DNA from 3 places in the Streptomyces mobaraensis genome. Region 2 is predicted to be linked to each of the others. Evidence: riboswitches for the same ligand, from Rfam matches in the RefSeq annotation. Region 2 holds a riboswitch; each other region holds the start of a gene.
The links. Region 2 has a riboswitch for cyclic di-AMP ahead of K7I03_RS30815 (C40 family peptidase). Riboswitches for the same ligand answer to the same signal wherever they lie in the genome.
Positions count from the first base shown of each region.

Region 1 (5,466 bases), 5.1 Mb from region 2:
GGCCCACCGCCCAGGAGATGGAGCGCGCCCAGGCCCAGCTGGAGCGCGAATGGCTGGACCGGCTGGCCACGGTCAGCGGACGCGCCGACGAACTCTGCCGCTTCGCCGTCCTCTTCGGCGACCCGCAGCTCGCCCTGACCGCGGTCCAGCGGGTCCTGGAGGTCACGCCGGAGGAGGTGCGGGCCGTCGCCCAGGCGCGGCTGCGCCCCGACAACCGCGCGGTGCTCGTCTACGAGCCGACCGGACCCCAGACCGCGGGCGCCGACGAGACCGGCGCCACCGAGGGCGCCATGGTGCAGGAAGCCGACGTACAGGAACAGGAGACGGCCCAGTGAGCGAAGCCGCAGTCGTGGGCGCCACCGGCACCGCCGAACCCACCATGCAGTTCCACCCGCAGCCCCTGCCGGGCACGGCCACCCCGTGGAACTTCCCGGCTCCCGGCCGCGACCGGCTGCCCAACGGCCTGACCGTGCTGCGCTGCCACCGCCCCGGCCAGCAGGTCGTCGCCGTCGAGGTCAGCCTCGCCGCGCCGCTGGAGGCCGAGCCGGCCGGCCTGGACGGCGTGGCCACGATCATGGCCCGCGCCTTCTCCGAGGGCACGGACAAGCTCAGCGCCGAGGACTTCACGGCCGAACTGGAGCGCTGCGGCGCCACCCTGGACGCCCACGCGGACCACCCCGGCGTCCGGCTCTCCCTGGAGGTCCCCGCCTCCCGGCTGACCAAGGCGCTGGGTCTGCTCGCCGACGCCCTGCGCGCCCCGGCCTTCCCCGACAACGAGGTCGAGCGCCTCGTCCGCAACCGCCTGGACGAGATCCCGCACGAGCTCGCCAACCCGGCCCGCCGGGCCGCCATGGCGCTCTCGGCCGAGCTCTTCCCGGCCGACTCGCGGATGTCCCGGCCCCGGCAGGGCACCGAGGAGACGGTCGAGCGCATCGACGCCGCCTCCGTACGGGCCTTCTACGAGGCGCACGTCCGCCCGGCCACCGCCACCGCGGTGATCGTGGGCGACCTGACCGGCGTCGACCTGGACCAGGCCCTGGCCGACACCCTCGGCGCCTGGACGGGCTCCCCGGCCGAACCCCGGCCCGTCCCGCCCGTCTCCGCCGACGACACCGGCCGCGTCGTCATCGTGGACCGCCCGGGCGCCGTCCAGACGCAGTTGCTCATCGGCCGCGTCGGCGCCGACCGGCACGACAGCGTCTGGCCCGCCCAGGTGCTCGGCACGTACTGCCTCGGCGGCACCCTGACCTCCCGTCTGGACCGCGTGCTGCGCGAGGAGAAGGGCTACACCTACGGCGTCCGCTCGTTCGGTCAGGTGCTGCGCTCCGCCCCCGACGGCACCGGCATCGCGATGCTCGCCATCAGCGGCTCCGTGGACACGCCCAACACCGGTCCCGCGCTGGCGGACCTGTGGACGGTGCTGCGCACCCTCGCCGCCGAGGGGCTGACGGACGCCGAGCGCGACGTCGCCGTGCAGAACCTGGTGGGGGTCGCGCCGCTCAAGTACGAGACGGCGGCGGCCGTCGCGGGCACGCTGGCCGACCAGGTCGAGCAGTACCTCCCGGACGACTTCCAGGCCCGGATGTACGAACGCCTCGCGCAGACCGGGACGGTGGAGGCCACCGCGGCCGTCGTGAACGCCTTCCCGGCCGACCGCCTGGTCACCGTGCTGGTCGGGGACGCCGCGGAGATCGCCGAGCCCGTCCGGACGCTCGGCATCGGCGAGGTGACGGTCGTCTCCGCCTGACGGAAGCTCAAGCCTCCGCGTGCGCCCCGGCGCAGGCGCGGGGGCGGAGAGGCGCGTGGGCCCTTCGGGGGCCACGCGCCTCCGTTATGCCCGATTTATAGGAGCGGTTGCACCATCCTTCTGTGGCGTGCGTCACTAAAACGGGGTTCCGTTTGCCGTTCGAATCTGACGGCGATTAGCTTCATGGCGGCAGCCCGTCGGATCGGAGCCGCAACCGCGGCCCCGGGCAGCCATCGCCGAGTCCCCGTACGGCGCGAGCCAGGGGAGCCGGGGAACCACATGTTCCCTGGGGTGAATCGGGTCCCTCTCCGGAGGGAGCCGTAGGAGACCTTCCTGCTCCGAACCCGTCAGCTAACCCGGTAGGCGAGAAGGAAGGAAAGGAACAGCCGCAACCATGGCGTTCACCCGTGCCACCGGGAAGCACCGTCGTCCGAGCCGTGCCGTGCGAGTCGGCGCCAACGTCGCCGGCATAGCCACCCTGAGCGCCGCGGGCGTCGTCGCCGGTGTCGCCGCTCCGGCCTTCGCCGCCTCCCCGGAGGAGGCGCCCCGCATGCAGGACACCGGCCTCACCCAGGCCGTCGTCGTCTCCGACCACCTGGCCGACAGCGTGGACGAGCAGGCTCAGATGCAGCGCGGCGTCGCCGAGCAGGACGCCGCCACCCAGAAGGCCGAGGACGCCGCCAAGGCGCAGGCCGCCCTGGTCAAGAAGCGCGCCGACGAGGCCAAGCGCAAGGCCGAGGCCGAGCGTGCCGAGAAGGAGCGCGCGGCTCGCGAGGAGGAGCGCAAGCGCCTCAACACCTTCGTGATGCCGATCGCCGGCTCCTTCGTCTCCACCCAGTACCACGCCTCCAGCGGCCTGTGGTCCTCCGGCAGCCACACCGGCGTCGACTTCCACGCCGAGGAGGGCACCAGCGTCCACGCCGTGGGTGCCGGCACCGTCGTCGAGGCCGGCAACGGCGGCGCCTACGGCAACAACATCGTCATCAAGCACAACGACGGTACGTACACCCAGTACGGCCACCTCTCGTCGATCGGCGTGAGCGTCGGCCAGACCGTCACCCCCGGCCAGCAGATCGGCCTCTCCGGCTCCACCGGCAACGTCACCGGCCCGCACCTGCACTTCGAGGCCCGCACGGCGCCCACCTACGGCTCGGACATCGACCCGGTCGCGTACCTGCGCGCCCACGGCGTCGCCATCTGACCGCGGCCGTCCCCTTTTCTTCCGCAGAGCCCCGCCCGGACCACGCGTCCACGGCGGGGCTTTCGGTTGTCCGGAGACGGCGGGGGCTTTTCCGCTCTCTCCGCTTGGCCCCGGTCTCTCCACTCGGCCCCGGTCTCTCCACTCGGCCCCTGCGCTCCCCTTGGCCAAATCATTTCCATGGTCTTCCGGCGGCCATCGGAATCCGCACGGGATTGCCATAGAGTCGAGCGAATCCTGAAGAAGCGTCCCTCGCCCGCGGACCGTCGCTTTTACGCGAGGCCGCGCCGGGGTCGATCCGGAGGTCCGTCCAATGCGGGGACGTTTGTGAACGGCGGGGCCGAAGCGGTTCCCGAGAGCCGCCGCGTTTCCGCGCAGGCGGTGTGCACGGCCATTCGCGACGACATCGTCTCCGGCGCCTTCCCGCCCGGAAGCCGGCTCATCGAGGAACTGCTCGCCCGCCGGTACGGCGTCTCGCGCGTCCCGGTGCGGGAGGCGCTGCGCACGCTGGCCTCCGAAGGCTTCGTGACCACGCGCCGGCACGCGGGCGCCTGCGTCGCCGAGCCGACCGAGCAGGAGGCGGCCGACCTGTTGGAGGTGCGGGCGCTGCTGGAGCCGCTGGGGGCCGCCCGGGCCGCGCAGCGGCGGACCGAGGCGCACCTGAAGGTGCTGCGCGGACTGGTCCGGCTGGGCCGGGAGCGCGCCCGCGCCGGGCAGCCGGGCGAGCTGTGCCCGCTGGGCGACTGGTTCGACGAGACGCTCGCCCAGGCGTCCGGCAGTCCCAGTCTGGCCGCGCTGCTCACCCAGGTGCGGCGCAAGATCGCCTGGATGTACGTGCCCGAGCCGCCCGCCCGGCCCGTGGAGACCTGGGAGACGCACGCCGCGCTGGTCGACGCGGTGGTCAGGAGGGACGCGGGGCGCGCCCGGGACATCGCCGCCGGGCGGGCCGGACGGGCCCCCGGGGAATTCCGGTTCCGGCGTCCGGTGCCGGCTTCTTCCGCGCTCCCGGCCGGCGTTCGGAAACGCGCCGTTCACACGGCGGGCGCCGGAATGTGACGGCCGTCCGGTATTCCGGGGCCGGCGGTGAATTCCCCGGCACGGAACGCCCGGTGTTTTCCGGCCGGAATGCGCGCGGGTGAAACGCGCGAACGGGGCCGTGGCGGCCGGTCCACCGGCCGCCACGGCCCCGTTCGCGTCCCGTCGGGAGCCCGGCCGAATGCGGCGGCTCCCCGGGACGAGGGCTCAGACGGTCTCCGGAAGCTCCTCGAGCCCCTCGGCGACCAGCTTGGCCAGACGGTCGAGCGCGGCCTCGGCACCCGCGTCCTCCGAGGCGAGGACGATCTCCTCGCCGCCCTGGGCGCCCAGGCCCAGCACGGCCAGCATCGACGCGGCGTTGACGGGGGTGCCGCCGGCCTTGGCAATGGTCACGGGGACGCCGGCGGCGGCGGCCGCACGGACGAAGATCGACGCCGGACGGGCGTGCAGGCCGTCGGCCCAGCCGACGTTTACACGGCGCTCAACCATGGTGTTGCCCTTCGAGTCGCGAATGGGTTGTCTAGACCAGTGTCGCACGGTGCGGACAGTGCTCCGCAGCGCCCGGGCTCGTTGTCGGTGGCCGGTCGTACGCTGATCCCATGCAGACGCCGTCCGAGCACGCGTACCCGGCCCACTGGGAAGCCGATGTCGTCCTCCGCGACGGCGGGACCACCCGCGTCCGGCCCATCACCCCCGACGACGTCCAGCGCCTGGTCAGCTTCTACGAGCAGGTCTCGGACGAGTCCAAGTACTACCGCTTCTTCGCGCCCTACCCCCGGCTGTCCGACCGCGACCTGCACCGCTTCACCCACCACGACTACAACGACCGGGTCGGGCTGGCCGCCACGATCGGCGGCGAGTTCATCGCCACCGTCCGCTACGACCGCATCGACTCCCGCGGCCGCCCGGCCCACGAGCCGACCGACGAGGCCGAGGTCGCCTTCCTGGTGCAGGACGCCCACCAGGGCCGCGGGGTCGCCTCCGCCCTGCTGGAGCACATCGCGGCCGTGGCCCGGGAGCGCGGGATCCGGCGCTTCGCGGCCGAGGTGCTGCCCGCCAACACCAAGATGATCAAGGTGTTCACGGACGCCGGCTACACCCAGAAGCGGAGCTTCGAGGACGGCGTCGTCCGGCTGGAGCTGGACCTGGAGCCGACGGACCGCTCGCTCGCCGTCCAGCGCGCCCGCGAGCAGCGTGCCGAGGCCCGCTCGGTGCAGCGCCTCCTCGCCCCCGGCAGCGTCGCGGTCTTCGGCACCGGCCGCGAGCCCGGCGGGATGGGCCGGGCCGTGCTGCACAACCTGCTGGCCGGCGGGTTCGCCGGCCGGGTCCTCGCGGTCAACACCTCCTTCCCCGAGGGTTTCACCACGCTCGACCCCGAGGGCGTCCCCGCCCTCCGCTCCCTCCGCGAGGCCGAGGGCCCGGTCGACCTCGCCGTCGTCGCCGTGCCCGCCGACCGCGTGCCGTCCGTCGTCGAGGACTGCGGGGA
Region 1 is NZ_CP083590.1:1,887,627-1,893,092, reverse strand. Features, by position in the region: gene K7I03_RS07860 (M16 family metallopeptidase) at 1-335, shown strand, start outside; gene K7I03_RS07855 (M16 family metallopeptidase) at 380-1,747, shown strand; cyclic di-AMP (ydaO/yuaA leader) riboswitch at 1,972-2,127, shown strand; gene K7I03_RS07850 (M23 family metallopeptidase) at 2,142-2,948, shown strand; gene K7I03_RS07845 (GntR family transcriptional regulator) at 3,327-4,001, shown strand; gene K7I03_RS07840 (HPr family phosphocarrier protein) at 4,188-4,469, opposite strand; gene K7I03_RS07835 (bifunctional acetate--CoA ligase family protein/GNAT family N-acetyltransferase) at 4,580-5,466, shown strand, end outside.
Region 1: another riboswitch for cyclic di-AMP. It lies ahead of K7I03_RS07850 (M23 family metallopeptidase); the one in region 2 lies ahead of K7I03_RS30815 (C40 family peptidase).

Region 2 (5,466 bases):
AACGCGGAGTTCTCCCACCGCCGCGACCTGCTGATCAAAGGAGCGTGAACGACCCGCATGCGGATCCTCGTCCTGGGCGCGACCGGCTTCCTCGGCCGGCACGCCGCCGAGCGGCTGCGCGCCCTCCCCGGCGCGCGGGTGCTCGACGGCGGCCGGTCGCCGGGCGCCGCCCTCCCCTGCGACCTGGCCGGCGCCGACCCCGCCGACCTGGCCGTCGCCCTGCGCGGCGCGGCCCCCGACGCCGTCGTCAACTGCGCCGGGGTCACCGGCGGCGGCGCCACCGCCCTGACCGCCGTCAACGCGCGCGGCCCGGCGGTGCTGTGCGAGGCGCTGCGGCTGGCCGCGCCCGCCGCCCGGCTGGTGCACCTCGGGTCGGCCGCCGAGTACGGAGCGGGGGACGGCGCCCGTTCGCTCACCGAGTCCGCCCCCACCGCCCCGCTGGGCCTCTACGGCGCCGCCAAGCTGGCGGGCACCCTGGCGGTCACCGGGTCGGGGCTGGACGCGCTCGTGCTGCGGGTGTTCAACCCGCTGGGCCCCGGCTCACCGCCCACGTCGCTGCCCGGCCGGCTCGCCGAGGGGATCCGGGAGGCCGGCCCCGACGGGGTCGTCCGCACCGGAGACCTCTCCGCGCACCGCGACTTCGTCGACGCCCGCGACGTGGCCCGCGCGGTCGTGCTCGCCGTCACCGCCCCCGAGCCGGTCACCGGCGTGCTCAACATCGGCAGCGGGACGGCGCACACGGCCCGGGAGGTCGCCGAGGGGCTGGCGCGGGCCGCCGGCTTCCGGGGGCGCGTCGACGAGGGCGGCGACGGCTCGCCGCGCTCGGCGGCGCTGCCCTGGCAGCAGGCCGACGTCACGGCCGCCGAACGGGCCCTCGGCTGGCGGCCGGAGTACGCGTTCGACACCACCCTCGCCGACCTGTGGGCCGACGCCCGGCTCCGGCCGGCGCGGGCGCCGCGGTGACGGCGCCGCCCGGGGACCGGCGGCTGCTCGTGCCGCTGTACGTCCACCCGGCGGTGGATCCCGGCGCGTGGGCGGCCCTGCTGCGGGCCGCCCCCGCGCTGCGCGGCGTGGTGCTCAACGCCGCCGACGGCCCGGGGCGCCGGCCCGACCCGGCCTTCCGCACCGCCGCCGGCCGGCTCCGGGACGCGGGGGTCCCGGTGCTGGGGTACGTGGACACGGGCTACGGGCGCCGGCCGCCGCGCGCGGTGCTGGCGGACGTCCGCAGGCACCGCGGCTGGTACGGCGTCGACGGGGTGTTCCTCGACCAGGTGCCCACGGCCCCCGCGTTCCTCGCCCGCTACCGCCGACTCGCCGTCCGCGCGCGGGCGTTGGGGGGCCGTACGGTCGTGTTCAACCACGGGACGCATCCGGACCCCGGGTACGCGCGGATCGCCGATCTGCTCGTGACCTTCGAGGGCGACTGGGAGGCGTACCGGACGGCCGGGGTCCCGGACTGGACCAGATCCCATCTCCCCTCGCGCTTCTGCCACTTGGTCTACGGTGTGCCCCAGGAGCGGGCCGGTCATGTGTCCCGCACGGCCGGGCTGCGCGGCGCGGGAGTGCACTGCGCGGTGCCGGGAACAGGAGAGAACCCATGGCAGACCGCACCACCGCCGAGCGCCTGACATCCGTACGCCTGAAAGCGGAGTGCCCGGAACCGGGCGGTCCTCGTCGCCGGGCCCGCCGGGCCCTGGGCGCCGGGGCGTTGACGGCCGCGGCCCTGCTCGTCGCCGCCGGCTGCTCGGGGTCGGGCTCGGAGGACGAGGACCAGGCGGACGGTCCCGAGCGGGACGGCAAGCCCAGCGTGTCGGCGCAACCCCGGCCGGGGCATCGGGACTCGGCGCCCGGGAAACCCCGGCGCGGCACGAGCCCGGCGCCGTCCCGGGACGCCGCGTCCGCCGACCCGTCCACACCGGAATCGGCCTCCCCGTCGTCCTCGTCGTCCGGGAAGCCCGCCGACCGGGCGGCGCGCTGGCGGCCGCGCCCCGGCACCCGCTGGCAGTGGCAGCTCGACGGGAAGGTCGACACCTCGGTTGACGTCCCCGTCTACGACATCGACGGCTTCGAGAACGACGCGGCGACCGTGGAACGGCTGCACGCCGACGGCCGCAAGGTCGTCTGCTACATCAACGTGGGCGCGTACGAGGACTGGCGGCCCGACGCGAAGAAGTTCCCGGAGGCGGTGCTCGGCGCGGACAACGACGGCTGGAAGGGCGAGAAGTGGCTGGACATCCGGCGGCTGGACGTCCTCGAACCCATCATGGCGGAACGTTTCGACATGTGCCGGAAGAAGGGCTTCGACGCCGTCGAGCCGGACCTGACCGAGGGGTTCCGGAACGAGACGGGCTTCCCCCTCACCGCGGCCCACCAATTGGCGTTCAACCGCCTGATCGCGCGGCTCGCCCATGACCGCGGCATGTCCGTCGGCCTCAAGAACGACCTCGACCAGATCCCGGACCTCGTCGGCGACTTCGACTTCGCGGTGAACGAACAGTGCGCCGAGTTCGGCGAATGCGACAAACTGTCGCCCTTCGTGAAGCGCGGCAAGGCGGTGTTCCACGTCGAATACAAGCTGGATCCGGGGGAGTTCTGCGGCCGGACCAAGGATCTGGGGCTCAGTTCCATGCAGAAGAAACTCGGTCTCAATTCCTGGCGTCGTCCCTGCTGAGAGGGGGTCAAGCCGCCGGAATGAAACCTTCCGGCCGGCGTGAAGAACCTCACAGACGGCCGTTTCGACACCGGATTTCGCGGGTGGATGGTGCAGGATCATGCACCGAACAACCAAGAACCCGTCACAGAGGCGGGCCACCCGGGCGGACGCCGAGTCCTGCCGCCGCTCCGGGTGCGGACCGGATACACGCGGATCGGCAGGAGCGGGAGACCCAGGCACGACGGACCACGATGGCGGTGGTCCTAGGGGTGAAGCCACATGGTGGCCGGGCAACTTTGTCAGCCCGAACCCGACAGGTCATCTTTCGCAGGCGGATGACGAAGGGCTTACTCGGCATGTCTGCGCTGCCTCGCATACCCGCGCTCATCTCCCGGGCCGGAACCGCATCGGCCCTCACCGCCGCCACCGTCGCGGCGTCCGTCCTGCTCCCCGGCATGACCGGGGAAGCCCAGGCGGCCACCCCGGGCTCCAAGGCCGTCAAGGTCGCGGCGTCCAAGAGCGGCTCCCCGTACCAGTGGGGCGCCACCGGCCCCAACCGCTTCGACTGCTCGGGCCTGACGCTCTACTCGTTCAAGAAGGCCGGCAAGAAGCTCCCCCGCGTCGCCGCCGACCAGTACAACGCCACGCGGCACATCTCGCGCGGCTCCCGCTCCGTCGGCGACCTGGTGTTCTTCCACTCCGGCAGCAACGTCTACCACGTGGGCATCTACGCGGGTGGAAACAAGATCTGGCACGCTCCCGGCACCGGCAAGAAGGTCCGCCTGGAGAAGATCTGGTCCAACAGCGTCTGGTACGGCCGCGTCCGCTGACGCCTCACACCTGATGCCCCAACGGGCCGGCGCTTCATCGGCGGCGCCGGCCCGCCACCTTCAGGCCAGAGCCGCCCGGAGGGTCTCCGCCTTCTCCGACGGGTGGTAACCGGAACGCACCCCCGCCGCGAGGACGACGTCCCCCACGGCGTGCGGCGTACGCAGCGGAATCAGCTCCTGGTACGCGGGCGACTCGTACCACTCCCGCGCCCGCTCCAGGTCGGGGAACTCGATCAGCACCAAACTCCCCTCCCAAACCCCCTCCCGCACCTCCAGCTCCCCACCGTGCACCACGAACCGGCCCCCGTAGGGGTCCAGCGTCCCCTGGATCCGCTCGACGTACTCCACGACGTCCCGGTGCGGGGCAGTGCTGTGGAAGTGACCGAGTGCGTAGGCGGGCATCGTCGTCTCCTGACCGTGTGAGTCCGGTGATTCGGTGTGCCCCCACTCTGCCCGCGGACGGCACGGGCCCGCGATGACCCGGCAGGTCATTGCGGTTGCGGGCCCGGCAAATCCGATGCGGATCCGCGCCGGCGGGTGATAGCCATCGGAACATGGACGATCTTGTGACGACCCGGCTCATCCTGCACCGCCTCACCGTCGCCGAGGCGGAGAACATCGCCGCCGAGGACCCGGAGCGGCCACCGCACTGGGTGCCCGGGTATCCGGAGGACGACGACGTGCAGGCCGCGCGGCGGTTCCTGACGGCGGAGCGGGAGGGGCCCGGGCGGCACCCCGGGGCCTACGAGATACGGCGCCGGGAGGACGGGCGCGTGGTCGGCGGGCTGGACTTCCACGGGCCGGCGGACGAGGACGGAGCCGTGACCGTCGGCTACGGGCTGCTGCCCGCCGAGCGCGGCAAGGGGTACGCCTCCGAGGCCCTGCGCGCGGCCCTGGAATCGGCGCGGGCCCGCGGCATCCGCCGGGTGAAGGGCGACGCCGACCACGACAACGTCCCCTCCCACCGCGTCATGACGGCCGCCGGCATGCGGATGGCCGGCGAGGACGAGCGGGTGAAGTACTACGAGACCGACTGGGAGCCGGAGCCTCTTCAGACGGCGTCCACGTAGACCCAGGCGCCGTCCTCCCGGACGAAGCGGCTCAGCTCATGCTGCGCGTCCTCCCGCCCCCGCACCACACAGTGGGCGCGGAACTCCACCGTGCCCTCCTGGTGGAACGCGGTACCGGCCGAGGTCGCCAGGATCTCCAGACCCGTCCAGCGGACCTTCGGGTCGAGGTCGAGGGACGGCGGGCGGGTGCCGGAGTACCAGGTGCGGAGGAGGTACGCGGCGTCGCCCACGGCGAAGGCGCTGTAGCGGGAGCGCATGAGGCGTTCCGCGGTGGGGGCTTGCTTCGCGCCTTCGTGGAAGGCGCCGCAGCAGTCGCCGTAGGCGGCGTCGAGGCCGCAGGGGCAGGGGGTGGTGGGGGTGATGGTGTTTCGGGGCACGTGATGCATTGTGCCCCGGCGGGGAGGGTGCCCCGGTCCCGCCCTTTCACCGTTTCTTCCAGGGCTTCGCCCCGGACCCCGGCATCGCGGCTTCGCCGCGAGGTCCTCAAACGCCGGACGGGCTGGCTTTCAGCCCGTCCGGCGTTTGAGGACAACCGCGCGGAGCGCGGTTTCGGGGGTGCGGGGGCCGGCCCCCGCAAGAAACGGGAAGGGGCGGGACCGGGGCACCCTCCCGGCCGAACGCCCCGCCGGCCCCGGCAAGAACGGCCGACCGCGGCAAGGGCCCAGGTCAGAGCGGGTGCGGGCCGCAACGGAAGCGCCCCGCCCCGCCCCGGCGAGCGGTTGCGGCCCCCGACGCCGCGGCACACCGTGGGCCTCGTCCCCCTGAGGGACGTTCCTGGAGGGAGTTTCCCGCATGCGCATCAGCAGAACGACCACCACCGCCCTAGCGGCCTGCTGCTCGCTGGTCCTGGCCGTCGCCGGACCGGCCCTCGCGGCGGACCCGGCGCCGGAGCGCCCGGCGGCGGAGTCGGTGC
Region 2 is NZ_CP083590.1:6,961,213-6,966,678, forward strand. Features, by position in the region: gene K7I03_RS30795 (nucleotidyltransferase family protein) at 1-48, shown strand, start outside; gene K7I03_RS30800 (NAD-dependent epimerase/dehydratase family protein) at 58-963, shown strand; gene K7I03_RS30805 (spherulation-specific family 4 protein) at 960-1,628, shown strand; gene K7I03_RS30810 (endo alpha-1,4 polygalactosaminidase) at 1,598-2,671, shown strand; cyclic di-AMP (ydaO/yuaA leader) riboswitch at 2,852-3,002, shown strand; gene K7I03_RS30815 (C40 family peptidase) at 3,010-3,483, shown strand; gene K7I03_RS30820 (DUF1330 domain-containing protein) at 3,544-3,885, opposite strand; gene K7I03_RS30825 (GNAT family N-acetyltransferase) at 4,038-4,553, shown strand; gene K7I03_RS30830 (YchJ family protein) at 4,535-4,939, opposite strand; gene K7I03_RS30835 (hypothetical protein) at 5,346-5,466, shown strand, end outside.

Region 3 (5,466 bases), 2.4 Mb from region 2:
CGAGCGGGGTGGAGGCGTGGCTGGTGACCCGGTACGCCGACGCGCGGCAGGCGCTGGCCGACCAGCGGTTGTCGAAGAACCCCGTGCACCACTCCGAGGCCGCGCACGGCAAGGGCAAGGTGGGCATTCCGGGCGAGCGGAGTGCCAACCTCATGACGCACCTGCTCAACATCGACCCCCCGGACCACACCCGCCTCCGCCGTCTGGTCTCCAAGGCGTTCACGCCCCGGCGCGTCGCCGAGTTCGCGCCCCGCGTGCAGGAGCTCACGGACCGGCTCATCGACGGGTTCGCGGAGCGCGGGGAGGCGGACCTCATCCACGAGTTCGCGTTCCCGCTCCCCATCTACGCGATCTGCGACATGCTCGGCGTCCCGCCGGAGGACCAGGACGACTTCCGGGACTGGGCCGGGATGATGATCCGGCACGGTGGCGGCCCGCGCGGCGGAGTGGCCCGTTCCGTGAAGCGGATGCGGACGTACCTCGCGGAGCTGATCCACCGCAAGCGCGAGGACCTCGGTGACGACCTGATCTCCGGGCTGATCAGGGCCAGCGACCACGGCGAGCACCTCACCGAGAACGAGGCCGCCGCCATGGCCTTCATCCTGCTCTTCGCCGGCTTCGAGACCACCGTCAACCTCATCGGCAACGGCACGTACGCGCTCCTGCGCAACCCCGGGGAGCGCGAGCGCCTGCAGCGCGCGCTGGCCGCCGGGGACGAGAGCCTGCTGGAGACCGGGGTGGAGGAACTGCTCCGGTACGACGGTCCGGTGGAGCTGGCCACCTGGCGGTTCGCCACCCGGGACCTGACGATCGGCGGGCAGCGCATCGCGGAGGGCGACCCCGTGCTCGTCGTCCTCGCGGCGGCCGACCGGGATCCGGAACGGTTCGCCCAGCCCGACACCCTCGATCTCGCCCGCAGTGACAATCAGCACCTCGGGTACGGGCACGGCATCCACTACTGCCTCGGGGCGCCGCTGGCGCGGCTGGAGGGCCGGACGGCGCTCGCGACGCTGCTGCGACGCCTTCCCGACCTGCGGCTTTCCGCTGATCCGGACGATCTGAGGTGGCGTGGCGGGCTCATCATGCGGGGCCTGCGGACCCTGCCCGTGGCTTTCTCGCCGGAGCCCGGGCAGACGGGCACATGACTATACGTCAACTTGGCTTGACCGTCTCCCGGCGTTGAACCCGGTGGGTTGTGGCGCCTGAGGGGCGTGGCTATCTTCTGCCGTCATATTCAGCAGCCACACGATCGGCAGCGGTCAGCAGCCGGTCGGCAGCAATATGAGAGGTGATCGCATGCTCTCCGGGAAAGGCCGACATCGCCGTCCCCGTCAACTGCCCGCCGTGGTCGTCGCCGCGGGCGTGGCGGGCGCCGGGATCGCCATGCCCCTGCTCGGTGCCACCACCGCCGACGCCGCGGACGCCCCCACCTGGGACCGCGTCGCCCAGTGCGAGAGCGGCGGCCTGTGGAGCGCGGACACGGGCAACGGGTTCTACGGCGGACTGCAGCTCACCCCCGACATGTGGAAGCAGTACGGCGGAACGGAGTTCGCGCCGCGCCCCGACCAGGCCAGCCGCGCCCAGCAGATCGCCGTCGCCCAGCGGATCCTCGACGCCCGCGGCCCGTACGCCTGGCCCGCCTGCGCGGTGAAGTCCGACCTGGCCAAGGACGGCCGGGCGCCCGAGGTCAACCCGGGGATGCCGCACGACGCCGTCGAGGGGTCGTCGCACACGCCGGCTTCCGGAACGTCCGGGAAGACCGATTCCGACCGGTCTCGGGAGACGTCGTCCGACAAGGCCGAGGGCAAGACTGAGGGCAAGGCCGAGGGCAAGACCGACAAGAAGGCCGACAAGAAGGCCGACGAGAAGGCGTCCGGGAAGGCGTCGGACACCTCCGCCGGGAAGGACGCCGGTGACAAGGGCGGGAAGGCCGGCGAGCACGGCACCACCGGCACCACCGGCAACTCCGGTACCACCGACGCCTCCGGCAAGCCGGGACAGCCAAAGAAGCCGTCCGGCGAGGACCGCGACTCGTCCACCGACTCGCCCTCCGGTTCGACCTCCGGCGGCAAGCACCGCAAGCCGGACGGTGATGCCACGGACACCTCGGCCGACAGGCAGAAGGCCGGCCGGGATGGCGGCGCGGACTCCGGAACGTCCGCCACCGGCACGACGGATGAGCACCCGCGCGCCGGCGCGGACGGCGCCGGCACCGGCAAGCACCGCGCGGAGCCGTCCGGTTCCGGCGGTGAGCGCGCGTCGCGCGGCGCGGAGCGCGGGCGCGTGGACGCACCCGACGTGCACGACTACACCGTGCGCCCCGGTGACAACCTGTCAGAGATCGCGGAACAGCACCGGGTCGAGGGCGGCTGGCACCGCGTGTACCAGGACAACAAAAAGGTCGTGGGCAGCGATCCGGACCTCATTCACCCCGGTCAGCAGCTCGAACTGAAGAAGTAGCGGGGGAGTTCGCGTCGAATGTCCGTTCCGGATGAAAGTGAGACATGGGTCTCGTTGACATCGGCGCGGAGACGGCTCGTCAGAAACCCGTGAAACCACCCCCACCTGCGGAAACAGTGGGTTCCCCGGGGTGGGTGGCGCAGGCGGTGGCTGAAAAGGAGGGTTTGAACCCGTCGGCCGTCTGTGCTTACCGTCGTCATCGCTCGCCATCGCGAGCACCACGGTCGTCACGCCGAATCCTGCCGGCGGCCGGGGGAGTCGTCGCGCAAGCGCCGTAGGCAGGAGCGGGGGAACCACGGTAGGTCGCCGGAACGGTTCATCGGTCAACGACCGACGTACCGGGACGGCTTGGGGTGAAGCCTGGTGAGCGCAAGCCACCGGGCCGGGCAACTCACGCCCGAACCCGACAGCTCACCTCGTAGGCGCCGGTGAGGAAACCGAGTCATGTCCAAGGGCAAGCACCGTCGTCCGAACAAGGCCGTCCGCATCGCCACGCTCGCGGGTGTCACCGGCGCCGCAGTCGCCGCCCCGCTGATGATGGCCACGTCCGCCCACGCCGCCTCCGTGCAGACCTGGGACCGCGTGGCCCAGTGCGAGTCCGGCGGCAACTGGTCGATCAACACCGGCAACGGCTACTACGGCGGCCTGCAGTTCTCGCAGTCCTCGTGGGCGGCCATGGGCGGTACCAAGTACGCGCCGCGCGCCGACCTCGCCAGCAAGGGCCAGCAGATCCTGGTCGCCGAGAAGCTGCTCGCCGCCCAGGGCCCCGGCGCCTGGGGCTGCGCCGGCGAGGGCGGCCTGACCCGCGGTGGCGGCTCCCCGTCGGTCGACGACTCCGGCTCCGGCAAGGTCGTCTCCAAGTCGACCTCGGGCCAGCGTGCGACCGGCCAGAGCCACGCCGACCGCAGCGAGCGCAAGGCCGCGCCGAAGCACGCCGCTCCGCAGCGGGAGGCCGAGGAGGCCCCGGCCGCGCCGGCCGCCAAGCCGGCCGCGCCGAAGCACGCCGCGCCGAAGACCGTCAAGATGGGCGACGGGGAGTACCAGGTCAAGGAAGGCGACACTCTCGCCAAGATCGCCGAGGCCAAGAAGGTCAAGGGCGGCTGGGAGAAGCTCTACGACCGCAACAAGGACATCGTGGAGAGCGCCGACCTCATCTTCCCCGGCCAGAAGCTGCACCTCAGCTGAGGCTGAGAGGTCTTCCGGGGGCGTGTGCCGTACACGGCCGGGCCCCCGGCCGAGGCCCTGACGGGGACCCCGTGGCCGGGCGGCGCGTACCGCCGCCCGTACCTGCGGTGTTCCCGGCACAGCACCCGAACCACCGGCCCGGCCCCCCTTCCCGGGCCGCAGCGGGACCGCCCCGCTCTGATGCGATCGATCCCCCCCCCGAGCCGCATCGGAGTGGGGCTTCGCCGTGCTCGGGTGCGGGTCAGGCGTGGATGTGTGTCAGGCGCGGATGTGCGTCAGGCCGGGGCGCGTCCTGTTCCGAGGCGCGGGGGCGCTGTCGGACGCGCCGCACCCTCCCGGGCCGTGAACCGCTCCCGAGCGCGCGCCGTTTTCGCGCGCCCGGCGGCCGACCCGCGCGCCGGCCGTTCCACGCAACCGCCCCGGCCGCCCCGGCCGCGTACGACGCGCCTCCCACCTGCCTCGCCCGTCCCACCCGCCGTCCGGTTCCAGAACCGGTTCCGCACCGGCTCCGCACCGGTTCCCGCACCCGTTCCCCCTTGAGCGAACAGCTCGCCCATTCGCCCTTGATCTCGGCGTTTGTGCCATTTTTCCGGCGGGGTGGCGCTCCGGGGGCAGGTGGACCCTCCGGCGCCCGTTAGGCTCGTGCTGCAGAACGCTGGAGTACCCAGACACACACGAAGGAGACCCTCGTGCCGTCCATCGACGTCGTCGTAGCTCGCGAGATCCTCGACTCGCGAGGCAACCCCACGGTCGAGGTCGAGGTCGGCCTCGACGACGGCTCCACCGGCCGCGCCGCCGTGCCGTCCGGTGCCTCGACCGGTGCCTTCGAGGCCATCGAGCTCCGCGACGGGGACAAGAACCGCTACCTGGGCAAGGGCGTCGAGAAGGCCGTGCTGGCCGTTATCGAGCAGATCGGCCCGGAGCTCGTCGGCTACGACGCCACCGAGCAGCGCCTGATCGACCAGGCCATGTTCGACCTGGACGCCACCGACAACAAGGGCTCCCTGGGCGCCAACGCCATCCTGGGCGTCTCCCTGGCCGTCGCGCACGCCGCCTCCGAGGCGTCGGACCTGCCCCTCTTCCGCTACCTCGGCGGCCCGAACGCGCACCTGCTGCCCGTTCCGATGATGAACATCCTGAACGGCGGCTCGCACGCCGACTCCAACGTGGACATCCAGGAGTTCATGATCGCGCCGATCGGCGCGGAGTCCTTCTCCGAGGCGCTGCGCTGGGGCACCGAGGTCTACCACACCCTCAAGGCCGTGCTGAAGGCCAAGGGCCTCTCCACCGGCCTGGGCGACGAGGGCGGCTTCGCCCCGAACCTCGGTTCCAACCGCGAGGCCCTCGACCTCATCCTCGAGGCCATCAAGCAGGCCGGTTACACCCCCGGCCAGGACATCGCGCTCGCGCTCGACGTCGCCGCGTCCGAGTTCTACAAGGACGGCGTCTACACGTTCGAGGGCAAGAGCCGTACCGCCGCCGAGATGACCGACTACTACGCCGAGCTCGTCGAGGCGTACCCGCTGGTCTCCATCGAGGACCCGCTGTTCGAGGACGACTGGGACGGCTGGAAGACCATCACCGAGCGCCTCGGCGACGCGGTCCAGCTCGTCGGTGACGACCTGTTCGTCACCAACCCCGAGCGCCTCGCCCGCGGCATCGAGGAGGGCGCCGCCAACGCCCTGCTGGTCAAGGTCAACCAGATCGGTTCGCTGACCGAGACCCTGGACGCCGTCGAGCTGGCCCAGCGCAACGGCTTCAAGTGCATGATGTCCCACCGCTCCGGCGAGACCGAGGACGTCACCATCGCCGACCTGGCCG
Region 3 is NZ_CP083590.1:4,526,073-4,531,538, forward strand. Features, by position in the region: gene K7I03_RS19790 (cytochrome P450 family protein) at 1-1,145, shown strand, start outside; gene K7I03_RS19795 (transglycosylase family protein) at 1,297-2,460, shown strand; cyclic di-AMP (ydaO/yuaA leader) riboswitch at 2,721-2,900, shown strand; gene K7I03_RS19800 (LysM peptidoglycan-binding domain-containing protein) at 2,905-3,645, shown strand; gene eno (phosphopyruvate hydratase) at 4,335-5,466, shown strand, end outside.
Region 3: another riboswitch for cyclic di-AMP. It lies ahead of K7I03_RS19800 (LysM peptidoglycan-binding domain-containing protein); the one in region 2 lies ahead of K7I03_RS30815 (C40 family peptidase).